3 regions of the Bradyrhizobium sp. A11 genome follow, and region 2 is predicted to be linked to each of the others. Evidence: predicted binding sites of a transcription regulator. Region 2 holds the regulator's gene; each other region holds the start of a gene.
The links. Region 2 encodes LexA, which represses DNA repair genes until DNA is damaged. Its sites were predicted from a motif close to TGTTCNNNNTGTGTTCNG; they were not measured.

Region 1 (6,206 bases), 2.1 Mb from region 2:
GCGTGTCCGACGTCTCCACGCCGCTGTCGGCGATCAGCGCGATCAGGCCTTCGGATGTGTCGAGCAGCTTGGCCACCCGCTCGTCGGCATTCTTGAGGTCGTGCGAGGACAGGTCGACGCCCTTGGCAAGCTCGCTGAGCTCGCTGATGACGGTGTCGCAATGCCCGAGATTGGAGGTCGCCGCGCGCGTGACGCTGCCGATCTCCGCTTCCACGGATGCGAATCCCTGCTGTACGCGCGAGATGATGCCGGAGATCGCTTGCGCGCCTTCGCCAGCCGTCTTGGCGCGCTGGGAGGCATCGCTGCTCTCGCCGATCAGGCCTTCGATCTGGCCGTCGAGATCGCGCACGGTGTCGGAGATCTCGTGCGTGGCCTGGCGGGTGGCTTCCGCGAGGTTCTTCACTTCGCTTGCGACCACCGCGAAGCCGCGGCCGGCATTGCCGGCGCGGGCGGCCTCGATGGTCGCGTTCAGCGCCAGCAGATTGGTCTGCTTGGCGATCGCCTCGATCGAGCCGGACACTTTCGCGACCTGCGCCAGCGCCGAGCCGACCGCGCTGAGGCGCGCCTCGATCCGCTCCACCGCTGCGACGAGCTCGGAGATGTGGCTGACCGCGGTGTCGACGGCGCTGCGCGACTGCGCGATCTCGCCGACCGCAGCCGACGTCGTGGTTTGCACCGCTTGCGATGCATTGGCGATGTCGTGGTTGGCCGAGACCATCGTCTCGGCCGTCTTCTGCAGATGATGGAACCGTTCCGACTGGTTGGCGACGCGGTTTGCGACTTCCTGGACGTTGCCGGCGATGTCAGCGAGTTCCACGCCGAGGCCGCCGATGCGGTCGGCGAGCTGATCGATCAGCCGTTCGGCGAGCGTGCGGTTGGATGCGGTGTCCATGACGGCAAGTTGTGCGGCGGACATGTCCTGGGCTTCCTCCAATCAGGGCCGTTCGCCGGCCCTCCGCGGCATTCCCATTCCAGCGGCGACTTAGAGGATGATTCGCCGCCGGCGTCTTGCCTGAGCGTGCACTAGAGCTTGTAGGCGGTGCGGAATCCGCCCCAGTGCCGGCCTTGCACGCGGATCGGGACGTCGATCTCGCGCATCATCACCGTGTTTCCGTTGCCCATGTCGCGCGCATAGGTTTGGACCAGATACGATCGCAGGTTGCGCGCGGCGGCGAGCCCCGCCGGATCGTTGAACATCCGCCGGTTGCGGCTGTTGGCCGTATTCCAGGCAACATCGCCCGGCCGCTGCGGATGCGAATAGATCTTGTTGTGCACCGGCAGGAAGCCGTTGCGGTCGACCATGGCGCAGAACGCCATGCGCTTGTCTTTTGCCAGAAAGGCTTCCTGGAACGGCGGCAGGGCGCGGTCGGCCCAATCGAGATATTTCGTGCGGTATTGCTGCGGATTGGTTCCGGCGATCTCGGCATAATCGGTGTCGAAGAGGTCGTCGATCTTGACCTCCCCGCGCGCCACCGCCTGCTCGAAGATCTTGGTCAGCGCGTTGCCCGCTTCCATCGCGCGGGTGACGAACTCGGTGTTCTCCTCGTGGATCGACCAGAGCTTGTCCTCGATCTTTTCGCGGAGCTCGGCATTGGGGCTGGCGAACTGCGCGCGGGCGCCGGCCTTGGATTGCTCGACCACGCGCAAGCGACAGGCGCCGACGTCTTCGAGGGTGCCCTCGATCATCGTTTGCGGCGCGAGCCGGCTGGCGTCCGTGCCGCCGATCAGCACGCCGTCCATCGAGATTTCATAGACCGGCATCGCGCCGCGCGCGCTCTCGAAGTTGAGATGGCAGGGCAGCCGTTCGGTCTTGCGGCGATCGTCGTGCTCGCTCTGGCGCAGCAGCACGGCGCAACGCGACTTCAGCTTCTGTGCGAAGGTGGTGACGGCTTTGCCGGCGCTGGCGACGTTCTCGCCGTGGCTTTCGGCCGCCTTGGTCGCGGCGTCGATCTCGGCCGCGCTCTCGCCGACTGAGACGATGAACTCCGAGGCGCTCGCGGCATTGCCGGAGACTTCGCTGGTGGTCGCGTTCTGTTCGGCGACCGCCCCGTTGACGGTCTCGAACACCGGGCGGATCGCCTCGATCGCCTGCGAAATGCGGTGCACGGCATCCGCAGAGCCGGCGGCGTCGCGCTGCAGCGCGTCGATCTTCTTCGTGATCTCTTCGGTCGCGCCTTGCGTCTGCACCGCGAGCGCCTTGACCTCGGTTGCGACGACCGCAAAGCCCTTTCCCGCTGCGCCCGCGCGTGCGGCCTCGATCGTCGAATTGAGTGCGAGCAGCGTGGTCTGGCGCGCGATCTGCGCGATCAGATTGACGACGTTGCCGATGGCGGCGGAGGATTCCCGCAAGCGGTCGACATTGGCGCGGGCTTCCTGCGCCGCGGCACTGGCCGCGTCGGCGAGCTTGCCGGCCTCGCGAACCTGCGCCCCGATTCCGAGCGCAGACTGGGTGAACTTGTCGGCGGCATGGGCAAAGGTGGATGCGGTCGATTGCGCGGCGTTGGTCCGGCCGGTCAGGGCATCGGTGCGGTCGCGGATGGCGGCAAGCGTCGCCGCGGTCGCCTCGGCGCCGCCGGCCACCGAATTGGCGGCGCGTTCCAGCTGCCGGATCATGGCGCCGAGCTCGAGTTCCAGCAGCTCCAGGATTTCCCGTGCCGAATCAGTCTCGGCCGCGGCAGCGGGCTCGGAATGGGCCGCCGGCTGCGGCGGCGGCGCCGGGGCGGCCGCAGGCGCAGCCTGGTCCGGTAGACGCTTCCGAAATAGTCCGAACGCCATCGGCTCTCTCTTGTCGGGGAATGGTCGGACGCTATTTTCGCAGTCCGGAATGAAATCAGGGTTAACAATGCCCGATCTCTAGGCACCCGGGCGTACCCAGGGCTACCTTTAGGGTGCTACCTTAGGAGTAGGAGATCCCTTTGATTCCGGCGGGTTGGCGGCCTATAAGGCCGCGCTTCCCACGCTCCACCTTTGGCTGACGATTTCCCAAGAGACCACGCATGGCCGGACATTCCCAATTCAAGAACATCATGCACCGCAAGGGGCGGCAGGATGCCCAGAAGTCGAAGCTGTTCGGCAAGCTGGCGCGGGAAATCACGGTCGCCGCCAAGCTCGGCACGCCTGACCCCGCCATGAACCCCCGTCTGCGCGCCGCCGTGATCGCGGCGCGCCAGGAGAACATGCCGAAGGACAATATCGAGCGCGCCATCAAGAAGGCCCTCGGCAGCGACGGCGAGAATTATGACGAGATCCGCTACGAGGGTTACGGCCCCGGCGGCGTCGCCGTCATCGTCGAGGCGCTCACCGACAACCGCAACCGCGCCGCCTCCGACATCCGCTCCTTCTTCACCAAATCCGGCGGCAATCTCGGCGAAACCGGCTCGGTCTCCTTCATGTTCGATCGCACCGGAATCATCGAATACGACCGCAGCGTCGCCTCCGACGACGCGGTGCTGGATGCTGCGATCGAGGCCGGCGCCGACGACGTCGTCTCGGGTGAGGGCGGTCATGAGATCTACGCCTCGACCGAAGGCTATCGCGACGTCGCCAAGGCGCTGGAAGCCAAGTTCGGCGAGCCGCGCAAGGCCGCGTTGATCTGGAAGCCGCAGAACACTGTCGCGGTCGACGACGAGACCGGCGAGAAGCTGCTCAAGCTGATGGATCTGCTCAACGAGCACGACGACGTTCAGAACGTCTACGCCAATTTCGAGGTGTCGGACGCGCTGATGGCGAAGATGGGCGGGTAGGGTAGCACGAACGGTGCGCTCCCTCGCCCCGCTCTTGCGGGGAGAGGGTTGGGGTGAGGGGCTGCTTCCGCGTCGACGGTGACAGACGGACTCGCGGAGAGTCCCCCTCACCCGGAATCCGCGCTTCGCGCGCATTCCGGCCTCTCCCCGCAAGCGGGGAGAGGCGAAGAACAGCACCCACTCCCCTGTTACTTCTGTTCTGTTTCTGTTTCGCTTCCGGCGGCCAGCCGCTATCACTGGCCCATGACTGCGCTCCCGATTCGTGGCCCCGTCCGCATCATCGGCATCGACCCCGGCCTGCGCCGCACCGGCTGGGGCGTGATCGAGGCCGAGGGCAATCGCCTGATTTACGTCGCCTGCGGCTCGGTGGAACCGGCGAGCGATCTGCCCTTGTCGAACCGGCTGCTCGCGATCCATGAAGGCCTCGCTTCCGTGCTCTCGAACCATAAGCCGGTGGAAGCCGCGGTCGAGCAGACCTTCGTCAACAAGGACGGCGTTGCCACGCTGAAGCTCGGCCAGGCCCGCGGCGTCGCCATGCTGGCGCCCGCAATGTTCGGCATCCCGGTCGCCGAATATGCGCCGAACCAGGTCAAGAAGACCGTGGTCGGCGCCGGTCATGCCGAGAAGGCCCAGATCGCGATGATGCTGAAGATCCTGTTGCCGAAGGCCGCGCCGCCCTCAGCCGACGCCGCCGACGCGCTCGCCATCGCCATCACCCACGCCCATCACCGCCAGAGCGCGGCGCTGCGGCTGAAGGTCGTCGGGATATGATCGCTCGCTATATATCGCCGCCGTCATGCCCGGGCTTGTCCCGGGCATCCACGATCTTTCTCGCTGAGGCCAAGGCCGTGGATGGCCGGGACGAGCCCGGCCATGACGAGAGAGAAGTACCTGCCGCATTCGAGCAATCCACATGATCGGCAAGCTCAAGGGCCTGATCGATTCCTACGGCGAGGATTTCGTCATCCTCGACGTCGGCGGCGTCGGCTACCAGGTGCACTGCTCCTCGCGCACGCTGCAGCATCTGCCCTCGCCGGGCGAGGCCGCCGTGCTGTCGATCGAGACCTATGTCCGCGAGGACCAGATCAAACTGTTCGGTTTCCGCACCGACCAGGAGCGCGAGTGGTTTCGCCTGCTCCAGACCGTGCAGGGCGTCGGCGCCAAGGTCGCACTGGCCGTGCTCGGCACGCTGTCGCCGGCCGATCTCGCCAATGCGATTGCGCTGCGCGACAAGGCTGCGGTGGCGCGCACGCCCGGCGTCGGCCCCAAGGTCGCCGAGCGCATCGTCACCGAGTTGAAGGACAAGGCGCCGGCCTTCGCCAATGTCGATCCGGCCGTGGTACATCTCGCCGGTGCCGTCGACGACCAGCGCGCGCCGCGGCCCGTGGCGGATGCGATCTCCGCACTGGTCAATCTCGGCTACGGCCAGCCGCAAGCGGCGGCGGCGATCGCATCGGCCTCGCGCAGCGCGGGTGAAGGTGCCGAGACGGCGCAACTCATCCGCCTCGGCCTGAAGGAGCTGGCGAAGTGAGTGCGGCAATGGTCAGTCCCGTAGGGCGGGCAAAGGCGCCCTTCGCGCCGTGCCCCCCAGACGTCCGATCGCTCGAAAGACGCGGGCACGCTTCGTTCTGCCCACCCTACGAGGAGTTTGCGAAGTGAGCGACCCCAAGGCCAGCCGCATGGTCTCGCCCGAGCGCCGCAGCGACGATGTCGGTGACACCGCGCTGCGTCCGCAATCGCTGTCTGATTTCGTCGGCCAGCAGCAGGCGCGCAAGAACCTCTCGATCTTCATCGAGGCGGCGCGCAAGCGCGGCGAGGCGCTGGATCACGTGCTGTTCGTCGGCCCGCCTGGGCTCGGCAAGACCACGCTAGCGCAGATCGTCGCCAAGGAGCTCGGCGTCGGCTTTCGCGCCACCTCGGGGCCGGTCATCGCCAAGGCCGGCGATCTCGCCGCCCTCCTCACCAATCTCGAAGAGCGCGACGTGCTCTTCATCGACGAGATCCATCGCCTCAGCCCGGCGGTGGAAGAGGTGCTTTATCCCGCGATGGAGGACTTTCAGCTCGATCTCATCATCGGCGAGGGACCGGCGGCGCGCTCGGTGAAGATCGAGCTGTCGAAATTCACGCTCGTCGGCGCCACCACGCGCGCCGGCCTGCTCACCAATCCGCTGCGCGATCGCTTCGGCATTCCGGTCCGGCTCAACTTCTACACGATCGAGGAATTGGAGAGCATCGTCAGCCGCGGCGCGCGCGTGCTCAATGTCGGCATGAGCGCTGACGGCGCCAACGAGATCGCGCGCCGCGCCCGCGGCACGCCGCGCATCGCCGGCCGCCTGCTGCGGCGCGTCCGCGATTTCGCCTCGGCGGCGGATGCAGACAAGATCGACCGCAAGATTGCGGACCACGCCCTGAGCGCGCTCGAGGTCGATGCCGCAGGTCTCGATGCAATGGACCGCCGCTATC
Region 2 (6,206 bases):
TGCGACCGAGCCGATGCAGTTCGAGCGCCAGGGCTATTTCGTGCGCGACAAGGACTCGACGCCCGGCAAGCCGGTGTTCTCGCGCACCATCGGCCTGCGCGACACGTTCGCGAAGGAAGTGGCGAAGGGCTGAGGGACCACGATGAGCAACGAAGCCGACGCCATCGCTTCAGCCATCATCGCGAAATGGTGCGCCGGCTTCGCGACGCTCGATGCAGCGGCGCTGTCGTCGCTCTATGCGAAGAACGCATTCTTCTTCGGCTCGAATCCGAAGCTCTATCGGGGCAGGGACGGCGTCGCCGACTATTTCAACGGCCTGCCGCGCTGGCGCCAGCCGCGCGCCATGTTCTCCGACGTGAACGCAGCGCAGGCCGGCCCGGACCTGATCAACATGGCCGCGACCATCGCGTTCGATCTCGCCGGCGAGCGGGACGATCTGGTCGTCAAGATGAGCTGGGTCATCATCCGCGAGGACGGCGACTGGAAGATCGTCAATCACCACGCCTCGTCGCAGGCGCCGCTGATCTGACGCGGCTCCATCGGTTTCGTCATTACGGGCTCGCGACTTCGTCGCGCCCCGGAATGACGACTATAGTACCGTAGGTTGGGTAAAGGCGCAGCGCGCCGCGCCCACCATCTTTCGTCGCGAAACACACGGCATCGTCATTGCCGAGAGAGAACGAACGTGCCTCGTCTGCGTTGGCGTGGGTTCAACAAGGAACCCACCATGCGTAACATCGCAGAGCATATGGAAGTCATCGGCGCCGACGGCGTACATGTCGGCACGGTCGACAAGGTCGAAGGCAACCGCATCAAGCTGACCAAGAAGGACAGCGGCGAGGGCAGCCACAAGGGCCACCATCATTTCATCGACAAGGGCCTCGTCGCCGATGTCGAGGGCAACAAGGTGCGGCTGTCGGCCAAGGCGTCGGTGGCCGTGACGATGGAAGAGGAAAAGTAGGGGGCGCCTTCTCGCGTTCCTGATCTGTACCGCTATTCGCCCGGCCGCACGTTCCGGTAGCTTCAGTGCCAGTCGCGTCGCGTAAGGTGCAGGGGAATGGCGGAGCAGGGCCGGCCAGTACGCGCCCAGGGGATTGCCGGGACGTGGCCGGTCGGCCGCGCCGCACCCGCCGGCGGCCTTGTGCCGGCGGGTTTCGGCATCTGGCCCACGATTGTCGAAACGCTTCGCGGATGGGCCCGCGCCGAGGCCGGTCCCGGACGCCTGCTGCCGTGGGTGCCGGTCGCCTTTGGCGGCGGCATCGCGCTCTATTTTGCCGCCGATCATGAGCCGGTGCTGTGGGTTGTCGCGACGATGGCGGCCGCACTGCTGCTCGGCGCGATCCTGCTGCGGCGGAGCCGGCTGTTCGCGCCCGCTCTCATGATCGCGGCGGTCGCTTCCGGCTTTGCCGGGGCGACCTGGAAGACGGCGCGCGTCACCCATACCGTGCTGGCCAAGCCGCTCTATTCCGTGTCGCTGTCGGGCTTCGTCGAGACGCGCGACATCCGCGAGCGCACCGACCGCTTCGTGCTGCGCGTCACCGCCATGGAGGCGCAGCGCAGCGACGTCAGGCTCGATCGCGTCCGCCTGTCGGTGCGCAAGGGCACCGCGCCCGAGGTCGGCAGCTTCGTTCAGTTGAAAGCGCGGCTGATGCCGCCGCTCTCGCCGGTGCGCCCGGGTAGCTACGACTTCTCGCGGGATATGTTCTTTCAGGGCATCGGCGCCTCCGGCTTCGTGATGGGCGCGATCACGGCTTCGACCCCGCCGGACGCCGGCGGCCTGCGGCTGCGCTACGCCGCCTTCATGCAAGGCCTGCGCGATGCGATCGACGCGCGCATCCGCGCGACGCTCGAGGGCGACAACCGCGCGATCGCGACCGCGCTGCTCACCGGGCGGCGCGATGCGATCTCCGCGCCCGTCAACGACGCGATGTTCATCTCGGGGCTCGGGCACGTTCTCTCCATCTCCGGCTATCACATGGCGGTGGTCGCGGGCGTCGTTTTCTTCGCGGTGCGCGCGCTGCTGGCGTTGATCCCGGGCCTCACCGTCGGGTTCGCCATCAAGAAATGGTCGGCGGCCGCAGCTTTGGTGGCCGCCGCGTTCTATCTGCTGCTCTCGGGTGCCGAGGTCGCAACGCAGCGATCGTTCTTCATGACGGCGGTGGTGCTGATCGCGGTGATGGTCGACCGCCGCGCCATCACCTTCCGCACGCTGGCGGTGGCGGCGCTGATCGTGCTCGCGGTCGCGCCGGAGGCACTGGTGCATCCGAGCTTCCAGATGTCGTTTGCGGCAACGCTCGGTCTGGTGGCGCTGGTGCAGATCGGCATGCCGAACCTGCTGGCCGCGCCCGATCATTCGGCGACCGCACGCGTCGCGCTGTGGGGCGGCCGCGAGATCGCGATGTTGTTCCTGGCCTCGCTGATCGCGGGGCTTGCGACCACGCCCTATGCCGCCTTCCACTTCCATCGCGTCACGCCCTATGGCGTGCTCGCTAATCTCGGGGCGATGCCGGTGGTCTCAGTGCTGGTGATGCCAGCGGGGCTGTTGGGATTGCTCGCAGCGCCGTTCGGGCTCGATGGCGTGTTCTGGTGGCTGATGGGCCTGGGCATCGACTGGATGGTCGCGGTCTCGCGCTGGGTCGCGGCATTGCCGGGCGCGGTCGGCCGCATCCCGGCGTTCGGCATCGCGCCGCTGATCGCCGCGAGCCTCGGCATCATCCTGATGGGTCTGTTGCGCACGCCCTTGCGCTGGTGCGGTGCCGTGGTGCTGCTGGCGTCCATCGCCTGGGGCCTATCGGCACGGCAGCCTGATGTCCTGATTGCCGGGGACGGCGCCAGCGTCGCGGTGCGGGGCGGGGACGGGCGTCTGCACCTGATCAGGGCGGGCAAGGACAGTTTCCTGCTGAAGGAATGGCTGGCGGCCGACGCCGATCCGCGCGATGCCGCCAGCAGCACGTTGGCCGAGGGAGTGTCGTGCGACGAGGCCGGCTGCGTGACGCCGCTCGCCGATGGACGCCTGGTCGCGCTGGCCTCGCGCATCGAAGCGCTGGCGGACGATTGCAGCCGCGCCGCGCTGGTGGTGACGTCGCGGCCCGCGCCGCCCGATTGCGCGGCGATGGTGGTGGATCGGCAGCGGCTCGCTCGCCAGGGCGCGCTGGCGTTGACACGGCATGGCGACGGATTTGCGGTTGAGGCGGTCAAGGCGAGAGGTGCAAACCGCCCCTGGTCGCCGGCAGTCGCCGGCGAGGGCGATTTCGAAGGAGCCCTCATGCCGAAGGCGGCTCCGCGCGTCCGCGACGCAACGCCGTCGGAGGCCGATCTTCAGGCCGAGGACTGAGCTTTGATCAGCCGATCGGCAGGCGCGTGACCGGCGGCCGACTGTCGGCGATGATCTCAGGCTTGTGCTCGCGCTCGCCGACCGGCTGCGTCACCGGCAGCTGCAGCACGGTTGCGCGCTGGCCTTCGACCAGCTGAGTCACCAGCACGTATTTGCCGTCAGGAAATTCGATCGCGTCGTGATGGCGATCGGGAATGTGCGGATCGATCTTGCCGAACTTGCCGACGCGGGAGTTGACGGTGCGCGTCCAGATCCAGCGGTTGTCGTAACGGACGTTGTCGGCGAAGGCGAGCTCCGTCCCCGGCAGCAGGCAGACCGCAACGGAGAGATCGGCTTCGGAGGCGAAGCCGCGCGTCGAGGTGCCGCGGAAGGTTGTCGTGACGATCGTCTCGCCGACTTCGGCGGGACGCGTTGCGACGGCATGCAGGCTGTAGTCACACATCGGGTGCTCCTCATGCGAAGATAGCGACCCGCGTCTCGTCGAGGCGCAGGCCTCAATCAGAGTGGAAGCCTGCAACGCTCTGCTTGGTTATGGGCAAATCTGCGGCTCGCGTCCGCAGCGCGCGATCACATTATCTTTCCCGGATTCGATAGGAACAAACATCGCATCCTTGCATTTGGCCGGCGTATCGGCGCTGCCGGCACGCGCAGGGCTATCGCGTGTGGCGATGGTCACCAGCCGCCTCCACAGCGTCATGGCCGGGCTTGTCCCGGCCATCCACGCCTTCCACGCAGCACAATGAACGTGGATGCCCGGGACAAGCCCGGGCATGACGACCTCTGCAAAATTCAAATGCGATTGCCGAAGCGCGCCCGGCGCTTGATGCTCGGTATCAGTACTTCCGGTAAAGCCCGATCAGCTTGCCCTGAATCTTCACGCGGTTCGGCGGCAGGATGCGCACCTCATAAGCGGCATTGGCCGGCTCGAGTGCGATCGAGGCGCCGCGGCGGCGGAAGCGCTTGAGCGTGGCCTCCTCGTCGTCGATCAGCGCCACCACGATGTCGCCGGTATCGGCGCTCTCGTTGCGCTGGATCAGCGCCATGTCGCCGTCGAGGATGCCGGCTTCCACCATGGAATCGCCGCGCACTTCGAGCGCGTAGTGCTCGCCCGAGCCGAGCATGTCGGGCGGCACGCTGATGGTGTGGCTGCGGGTCTGCAACGCCTCGATCGGCGTGCCGGCCGCGATACGGCCCATCACGGGCACCGCCACCGGCCGCTCACCCTCGTCCATGGAGGGGCTGGAGCTCGTGCGAACCTTGCCGAGATTGCCCTCGATGACGCTCGGCGTGAAGCCGCGCCGGGCGCCGGCGGCAGCCTGGAGCTCGGGCAGCTTGATCACTTCGATGGCGCGTGCGCGGTTGGGCAGGCGGCGGATGAAGCCACGCTCCTCGAGCGCGGTGATCAGGCGGTGGATGCCCGACTTCGAGCGCAGGTCGAGCGCATCCTTCATCTCGTCGAAGGAGGGCGGCACACCGCTTTCCTTCAAACGTTCGCTGATGAACCTCAGAAGCTCGTATTGTTTGCGAGTTAACATCTCGACCAAAGTCCCCCGGTTGATGTCGTTCGATTCCGAGACGATGAGTTCAGCGATAAGTCGCTACATGCTCGAAACAAATCATGAACGGACACTATATGTTCGATACATGTTCCGCAACTGCTTAATTTACCGTGAACGGCGGCGATCTCGCGGAATGCGTGTGGCCGTGCACTCAGACGGGGAGACGCAGCACCTCGCAAGGGCTGCCCGCCTCGGCCTTCGGCGCGAACGGTGCGCGCACGAGAAGTACCTGTGCCGCAGCAAGATTCGCAAGCAGAGAGGAATCCTGATGGCTGACGGGAACGGCGACTTGCGCACCATCGTCGCGCAGTTCCAGGCGCGCGCGCAGATAATCCTCGCGCTGGTCGTTGGCGCCGAGATCCTTGCCCAGCACGGCGCGCTCGCGGCGATGATGAATCACTGAACGGCCCGACAAGGCGCGAATCAACGGCACCATGAACAGGAATGCGCACACGTAGGACGACACGGGATTGCCGGGCAGGCCGATCACGCGCATCGCTCCGAGCCGTCCGTGCATCATCGGCTTGCCGGGCCGGATCGCGATCTTCCAGAACGCCATCGAGATGCCTTCGCCCCGCAGCGCCTGCTGGACCAGATCATGGTCGCCGACCGATGCGCCGCCGGTCGTGATCAGGATGTCAGCACCGCACTCGCGGGCGCGGCGGATACCGGCGGAGGTGGCCTGCAGCGTGTCGGCGGCGACACCGAGGTCGATGGTCTCGGCGCCCTCGCTGCGGGCGAGCGCGTGCAGGGCGTAGCCGTTGGAATAGACGATCTGGCCGTGCCCGGGCGTGGTGCCCGGCCTCACCAGCTCGTCGCCGGTGGCGAGGATCGCAACCTTGGGACGGCTGCATACCGCGAGGTCGGGATGATTCATCGCCGCTGCAAGCGCGAGATCGCGCTCCGTCAGGCGGGTTCCCTTGCGCAGGAGCACGTCACCCTCGCGGAAATCGACGCCGGCCGGGCGGACGTGCCGTCCGGCGATCGCGGCTTCCTTGATGGTGACGCTGTTGCCGTCCGCGACAGTGTCCTCCTGGATCACGACCGCGTCCGCTCCGTCCGGGATGACGCCGCCGGTGAAGATCCGCACGGCTTCGCCGGCGCCAACCGCTCTCGTGAAAGGACGGCCGGCTGCGATCTCGCCGATCACCGTCAGCCGGGAATCGACCGTTGCCGCATCGGCCGCGCGCACGGCGTAGCCGTCCATCGCCGACATCGCCTGCGGCGGCTGCGTGCGGCGCGCCGCGACGTCATGCGCGAGCACGCGGTGATAGGCCTCGTCGAGCGAAACCATCTGTTCAGGCAGCGGCTCT
Region 3 (6,206 bases), 110 kb from region 2:
TCAGCTTGCGGGCGATAGCGCGGTACAGCGTGTCGATCAGCAGCGTCGACTTGCCGCCGCCGGACACGCCGGTGACGCAGGTGAACAGGCCGAGCGGAATCTCCGCGGTGACGTTCTTGAGGTTATTGCCGCGCGCGTTGACCACCTTGATGGTGCGGCGATGGTTCGGCGGACGCCGCTCCGGTACCTCGACCTCGAGCTCGCCGGTCAGATACTTGCCGGTCAGAGATTTCGGGTTGCGCATGATCTCGGCGGGCGTGCCTTCGGCGACGATGTGGCCGCCATGCATGCCGGCGCCCGGGCCGATGTCGAGCACGTAGTCGGCAAGCCGGATGGCGTCCTCGTCATGCTCGACCACGACCACGGTATTGCCTAAGTCGCGCAGCCGCTTCAAGGTGTCGAGCAGGCGGGCGTTGTCGCGCTGGTGCAGGCCGATCGAGGGCTCGTCCAGCACGTAGAGCACGCCTGTGAGCCCCGAGCCGATCTGCGAGGCCAGGCGAATGCGCTGGCTCTCGCCGCCGGACAGCGTGCCGGAGGAGCGGGACAGCGTAAGGTAATTCAGGCCGACGTCGAGCAGGAAGGTGAGGCGCTCGCGGATCTCCTTCAGGATGCGGCCGGCGATCTCGTTCTGCTGCGCGTTGAGCGCGCCGGGCACGGTCTCGAACCATTCGCCGGCCTTCCTGACCGACAGCTCCGAGATCTCGCCGATGTGCTTGCCGCCGACCTTGACGCAAAGCGCCTCGGGCTTGAGGCGAAACCCGCGGCACGCTTCGCAGGGCACGTCGTGGAAATATTTCGCCAGCTCCTCGCGGGCCCACTCGCTTTCGGTCTCGCGGTAGCGGCGGTTGATGTTGGTGATGACGCCCTCGAACGGCTTCTTGGTGTCGTAGGAGCGCACCCCGTCCTCGTAGGAGAACTTGATCTCGTCCTCGCCGGAGCCATGCAGGATCGCGTTTTGCGTCTTCTTCGGCAGGTCCTTCCACTTGGTGGTCAGGGTGAACTTGTAGTGCTTGCCGAGCGCGGTCAGCGTCTGCACGTAATAGGGCGAGGACGATTTGGCCCAGGGCGCGATCGCGCCCTTGCCGATGGCGAGCTCCTTGTCGGGGATGACGAGGTCCTCGTCGACATGCTGCTCGACGCCGAGGCCGCCGCAGGCGGGGCAGGCGCCGTAGGGGTTGTTGAACGAGAACAGGCGCGGCTCGACCTCGGGAATGGTGAAGCCGGAGACCGGGCAGGCGAACTTTTCCGAGAACAGCATGCGCTCGGGCCCGCTCTTGTCGTGGATCTTGGCGGTCTTCTTCTTCTCTTCGGCGGGAGCGGCCGCGGGCGCGTCGGCGAACTCGACGACGGCGAGGCCTTCGGCGAGCTTCAGCGCGGTCTCGAAGCTTTCGGCGAGGCGCTGGCCGATGTCGGCGCGCACCACGATGCGGTCGACGACCACGTCGATGTCGTGCGGGAATTTCTTGTCGAGCGTCGGCGCCTCGCTGAGCTCATAGAAGGTGCCGTCGATCTTGACGCGCTGAAAGCCCTTCTTGAGCCATTCGGCGAGCTCCTTGCGGTACTCGCCCTTGCGGCCGCGCACGACGGGTGCAAGCAGATAGAGCCGCGTGCCCTCGGGCAGCGCCAGCACGCGGTCGACCATCTGCGAGACGGTCTGGCTCTCGATCGGCAGGCCCGTGGCCGGCGAGTAGGGCACGCCGACGCGCGCCCAGAGCAGGCGCATATAATCGTAGATCTCGGTGACGGTGCCGACGGTCGAGCGCGGGTTCTTCGACGTCGTCTTCTGCTCGATCGAGATCGCCGGCGACAGGCCGTCGATCTGGTCGACGTCGGGCTTCTGCATCATCTCCAGGAACTGGCGGGCATAGGCCGACAGCGATTCGACGTAGCGGCGCTGGCCCTCGGCGTAGATGGTGTCGAAGGCGAGCGAGGATTTGCCGGAGCCGGAGAGGCCGGTGAACACCACCAGCTTGTCGCGGGGAATCTCGACGTCGATGTTCTTGAGGTTGTGCTCGCGCGCGCCGCGGATCGTAATTGCGCGCAGGCTCGAGCCCGCGTTCTGTTGTTGGCGCTTCGCCTTGATCACTTCATCCATCCGAGTTGCCCCTAGGGAATCCCATGGGTGCGCGACCGCGCCGATAAAAAGGCGCGCTTCGTCCGGAACCGGGATCGGCGCCGATGGGGTTGTCAGCGAACGTAGGAAGAACGGAGACGGATTTCCAGAGGGAGTTGCGAATCGTCAACTGAATGTTGGCGCGCTGGCGGCATCTGGCAGCAGGCGCTGCACTAAACCGGCGCGCATCCGCCAAAACAACATATCTCCAAAACAAAAAGGCCGGCGCGAGGCCGGCCTTTCGTAACGCGAGTAGCGTTGCAGCTGAGCTTAGTACTTGAAGCTCAGTACTTGAAGCTTAGTACTTGGCGACGACCGGGCCACCGAAGTGATAGTTCACGCCGACCTGCACGGTGTGGAGGTTGAGCGTGCCGGTGGGAATGGCGCCCGAGAAGTAGGTCTCGCCGCCGAGGCTGCGATAGAGATACTCGCCCTTGACCGACCATTGCGGTGCGAAGAACGCCTCGACGCCCGCGCCGACGGTCCAGCCCGAGTGGAACTTGCTATCGGAGGCCGAGAGCGCGCCCAGGGTGGCGGTGAGCTTGTTGTCGATCCAGGCGTAACCACCGGTGCCGTAGAGCAGCACGTTGTTGATGGCCCAGCCGATACGACCGCGCACGGTGCCCATGGCGTCGATCCTCGAGGTCAGCGAGGCGGGGATGCCCACGCCGGCGACAGCAACCGTGCCAGCGGCCGAGGCGCTGACGTCGGCCCAGGCGGCATCGGTCTCAAGGCCGAACACGACGTTGCCGGTCTGCCAGTTGTAGCCGGCGGTGCCGCCGACGAAGCCGCCCTGCATCTTGGGGTCGCCCGAAGAGGCTTCCCAGGCGCCGCCACCGACGATACCGAGATAGAAGCCGGTCCAGTTGTAGACCGAAGCCAGCGGAGCGACCGGCGCCTTGGTGTAGGGGCGAGCCGCGAGATCAGCAGCCGAAGCGGGGGCCGCCAGAGCGAACAAACAGGCCGAAGCCAACAGAACTTTCTTCATTTTCAACTTAATCCCAGTCCCAGTTTCTATTGTTGCCTTCCTTGACGGAAGGGCAGCGGACTCAACGGCCCAACTGAGGCAGTGCTTACACCACTGAAGCCGCAAGTTGTGTCTCCGTAAAGCCACAGTGGTTGAAAAGGTGATGGTTACTGACTCATTACGCCTGCGTATCCGAGCTCCCGAATGACAAAGGCCGGCGCAAGGCCGGCCTTCAATCATCGATCGATATCAGAGAGATATCAGTATTTGGCGATCAGCGGCCCGCCCCAGCGGTAGTTCACCCGGATCAGGCCGATATCGACGTCCTGGCTGATACGATCGGAGCGTGTAACGGCGCCAAGCGGGGCCGCCAGCAGGTTGCCCGAACCGGTAAAAGTCATCGTGCGGTTGCCGAGGAAGATGTGGTCGTACTCGAAGCCCACCGTCCAGTTCGGCGCAAATCCAAACTCGATTCCTGCGCCCACAACGGCGCCCCAACGGGTCTCGTTGGCCCGGTCAAACTCAAGACCCGTGACGAGATCGTAGCTGCGGTAGCGGTCGCTGACGACGGCGCCGCCGCCTTTCACGTAGAGCAGCACGTTATTCCAGGCGTAGCCGACCTGGCCGGTGATCAGACCGAAGGCGTCGATCTTCGAGCGATTGCGCAGGCCCGTGCCCACGAGCACCGTGCTGATGCTGTCGCCGGAGAAGTCGGCCCAGTTGCCCTGGCCTTCGAGGCCGAACACCCAATTGGTCGACTGCCAGCGATAACCGACCTGACCGCCGACCGTGCCGCCAGTCGCGCTGTGACAGCCCTCGCCAACCAGGACGCCGGTCCCCGGGGTGACGAAATCCCAGCACTTGCGGCTGCTGCCGCCGCCGCCGTTGATGCCGACGTAGAAGCCGCTCCAGTCGTAGATGGCGGCGACCATCGGCGCCGGAGCCTTGGTGTAGGGGCGCGCGGCGAGATCCGCCGCGCTTGCGGGAGCCGAGAGGCTCAATGTTACTGCACCGATTGCACCAATCAGAATCTTGTTCATTGCAGTCTCCCCAGTGTTCGCCGCTTTTCGCAGTCCCCGAAGCGGCGGATCAGGCGCGACGCCCTTATGATTCAATTACAGGGCGATCGTAGACCCAAGACGGCGCCGCGTCCGTCTCTCAAATGCCACACTTGCCGGTGCCCGAAAGACCTCCAACTTGCTCAATGTTAAGTGCTTTTCCTCATTCCGGGAACCTCGCTGGGTTCCCGTAAATGGAACATTCCCAGGCGTCGGCGCGCTGGATGCCACGCCTAGTATCGGCGCGCCGTCAGGAAGAACAAATCTGGAACATTGCGAAGGTCGATGCTATATGTGGGGATAACCCAGGGGGTGATGGGCTGAGCGGTGCCCGCGAGCGTATAGGGTCGCCTCAACAGGGCGCAGAGGAACGCGGGCAGCGCGCTCGGCCTTTGAAATCAGTGGCATTCGGAGTGGAGAGCGGCGATGGCGGGAAGCGTCAACAAGGTCATTCTGGTTGGAAATCTCGGCAAGGATCCTGAAATCCGCCGCACCCAGGACGGGCGGCCTATTGCGAATTTGAGCATCGCGACGTCGGAAACCTGGCGCGACAAGAACACCGGCGAGCGCAAGGAAAAGACCGAGTGGCATCGCGTCGTGATCTTCAACGAAGGCCTCTGCAAGGTCGCCGAGCAATATCTGAAGAAGGGCGCGAAGGTTTACATCGAGGGGGCGCTCCAGACCCGCAAATGGACCGATCAGAGCGGCGTCGAGAAATACTCCACCGAAGTTGTGCTGCAGGGCTTCAACTCCACCCTGACGATGCTCGACGGCCGCGGTGGCGGCGGCGGAGGCGGCAGCTTCGGTGACGAGCCGGGCGGCGATTTCGGCTCTTCCGGCCCCGTCAGCAGCGCGCCGCGCCGTCCGGTTGCCGCAGGTGGCGGCAGCCGCAACAGCGACATGGACGACGATATCCCGTTCTGAGAACGGATCGGACGAGAGGGAGCGTTTCGCCGGGCTCAGCGGCGCCTTCCATCTCGTGTCAGCAAACCCTGCCAATTGACAGAAAGGGCTCGGGAAATCCGGGCCCGCTTCATGTTCGGGCTGAACTCGGCCCGCGCTCGGCAAAAGCGAACTGATGGGCGCTCGCCGCGCGGGGATTTCATGTTAGCAGGGGCGATTTTGGACGACCCGTTCCAGGTTGCTTCCAGGCGTGCCGTGCAACGCCGTAAGTCATTGGAAAAATAAGCGGAAAAAGCGCTTCCGTGCCGCCGCCAAGGGTGGTTATCAGGGGCACGATGCGCTATATGATTCCCAGACAAAAACTCACCGGATTCCCCCTTGGCTGACGACGACAACAAGCCCGGCGACCAGCCGGCGCAACCCTCGGACATTCGCCCCGTCTCCATCTTCGAGGAGATGAAGAAGTCCTACCTCGACTACGCCATGAGCGTGATCGTGGCGCGGGCGCTGCCTGATGCCCGCGACGGTCTGAAGCCGGTGCACCGCCGCATCCTGTACTCGATGAACGAGCAGGGGCACACACCCGACAAGAAGTACGTCAAATCCGCCCGCGTGGTCGGCGACGTCATCGGTAAGTACCACCCGCACGGCGACCAGTCGATCTACGACGCCATGGTCCGCATGGCGCAGGACTTCTCGATGCGCGTGCCGCTGATCGACGGCCAGGGCAATTTCGGCTCGGTCGACGGCGATCCCGCGGCCGCCTATCGTTACACCGAAGCGCGCCTGACGAAGGCGGCGCTGGCCCTGTTGACCGACATCGACAAGGACACCGTCGACTTCCAGCCGAACTACGACAACAACGAGACCGAACCGTCGGTCTTGCCGGCCAAGTTCCCGAACCTTCTCGTCAACGGCGCGGGCGGCATCGCGGTCGGCATGGCCACCAACATCCCGCCGCACAATCTCGGCGAGGTCATCGACGCCTGCGTCGCGCTGATCGACAATCCCGCGCTCACCATCGACGAGCTCATCAACATCGTGCCGGGACCGGATTTCCCGACTGGCGGCGTCATTCTCGGACGGCAGGGCATCCGCTCCGCCTATCACCTCGGCCGCGGCTCGATCGTGATGCGCGGCAAGGTCGCGATCGAGACCATCCGCA

Region 1: the regulator LexA is predicted to act here: its motif matches at 3,939-3,956, upstream of ruvC (crossover junction endodeoxyribonuclease RuvC).
Region 3: the regulator LexA is predicted to act here: its motif matches at 4,394-4,411, upstream of WI560_RS14865 (single-stranded DNA-binding protein).

The regions. Positions count from the first base shown of each region.
Region 1 covers NZ_CP149509.1:988,731-994,936, forward strand. Annotated here, with positions in the region: gene WI560_RS04570 (methyl-accepting chemotaxis protein) at 1-916, opposite strand, end outside; gene WI560_RS04575 (methyl-accepting chemotaxis protein) at 1,024-2,775, opposite strand; gene WI560_RS04580 (YebC/PmpR family DNA-binding transcriptional regulator) at 2,997-3,743, shown strand; gene ruvC (crossover junction endodeoxyribonuclease RuvC) at 3,987-4,514, shown strand; gene ruvA (Holliday junction branch migration protein RuvA) at 4,657-5,274, shown strand; gene ruvB (Holliday junction branch migration DNA helicase RuvB) at 5,423-6,206, shown strand, end outside.
Region 2 covers NZ_CP149509.1:3,115,173-3,121,378, forward strand. Annotated here, with positions in the region: gene WI560_RS14340 (glutamine--tRNA ligase/YqeY domain fusion protein) at 1-133, shown strand, start outside; gene WI560_RS14345 (nuclear transport factor 2 family protein) at 143-529, shown strand; gene WI560_RS14350 (DUF2171 domain-containing protein) at 728-961, shown strand; gene WI560_RS14355 (ComEC/Rec2 family competence protein) at 1,058-3,334, shown strand; gene WI560_RS14360 (hypothetical protein) at 3,342-3,776, opposite strand; gene WI560_RS14365 (hypothetical protein) at 3,864-4,010, opposite strand; gene lexA (transcriptional repressor LexA) at 4,168-4,869, opposite strand; gene glp (gephyrin-like molybdotransferase Glp) at 5,045-6,206, opposite strand, start outside.
Region 3 covers NZ_CP149509.1:3,221,492-3,227,697, forward strand. Annotated here, with positions in the region: gene uvrA (excinuclease ABC subunit UvrA) at 1-2,095, opposite strand, end outside; gene WI560_RS14855 (outer membrane protein) at 2,412-3,101, opposite strand; gene WI560_RS14860 (outer membrane protein) at 3,341-4,120, opposite strand; gene WI560_RS14865 (single-stranded DNA-binding protein) at 4,565-5,062, shown strand; gene gyrA (DNA gyrase subunit A) at 5,420-6,206, shown strand, end outside.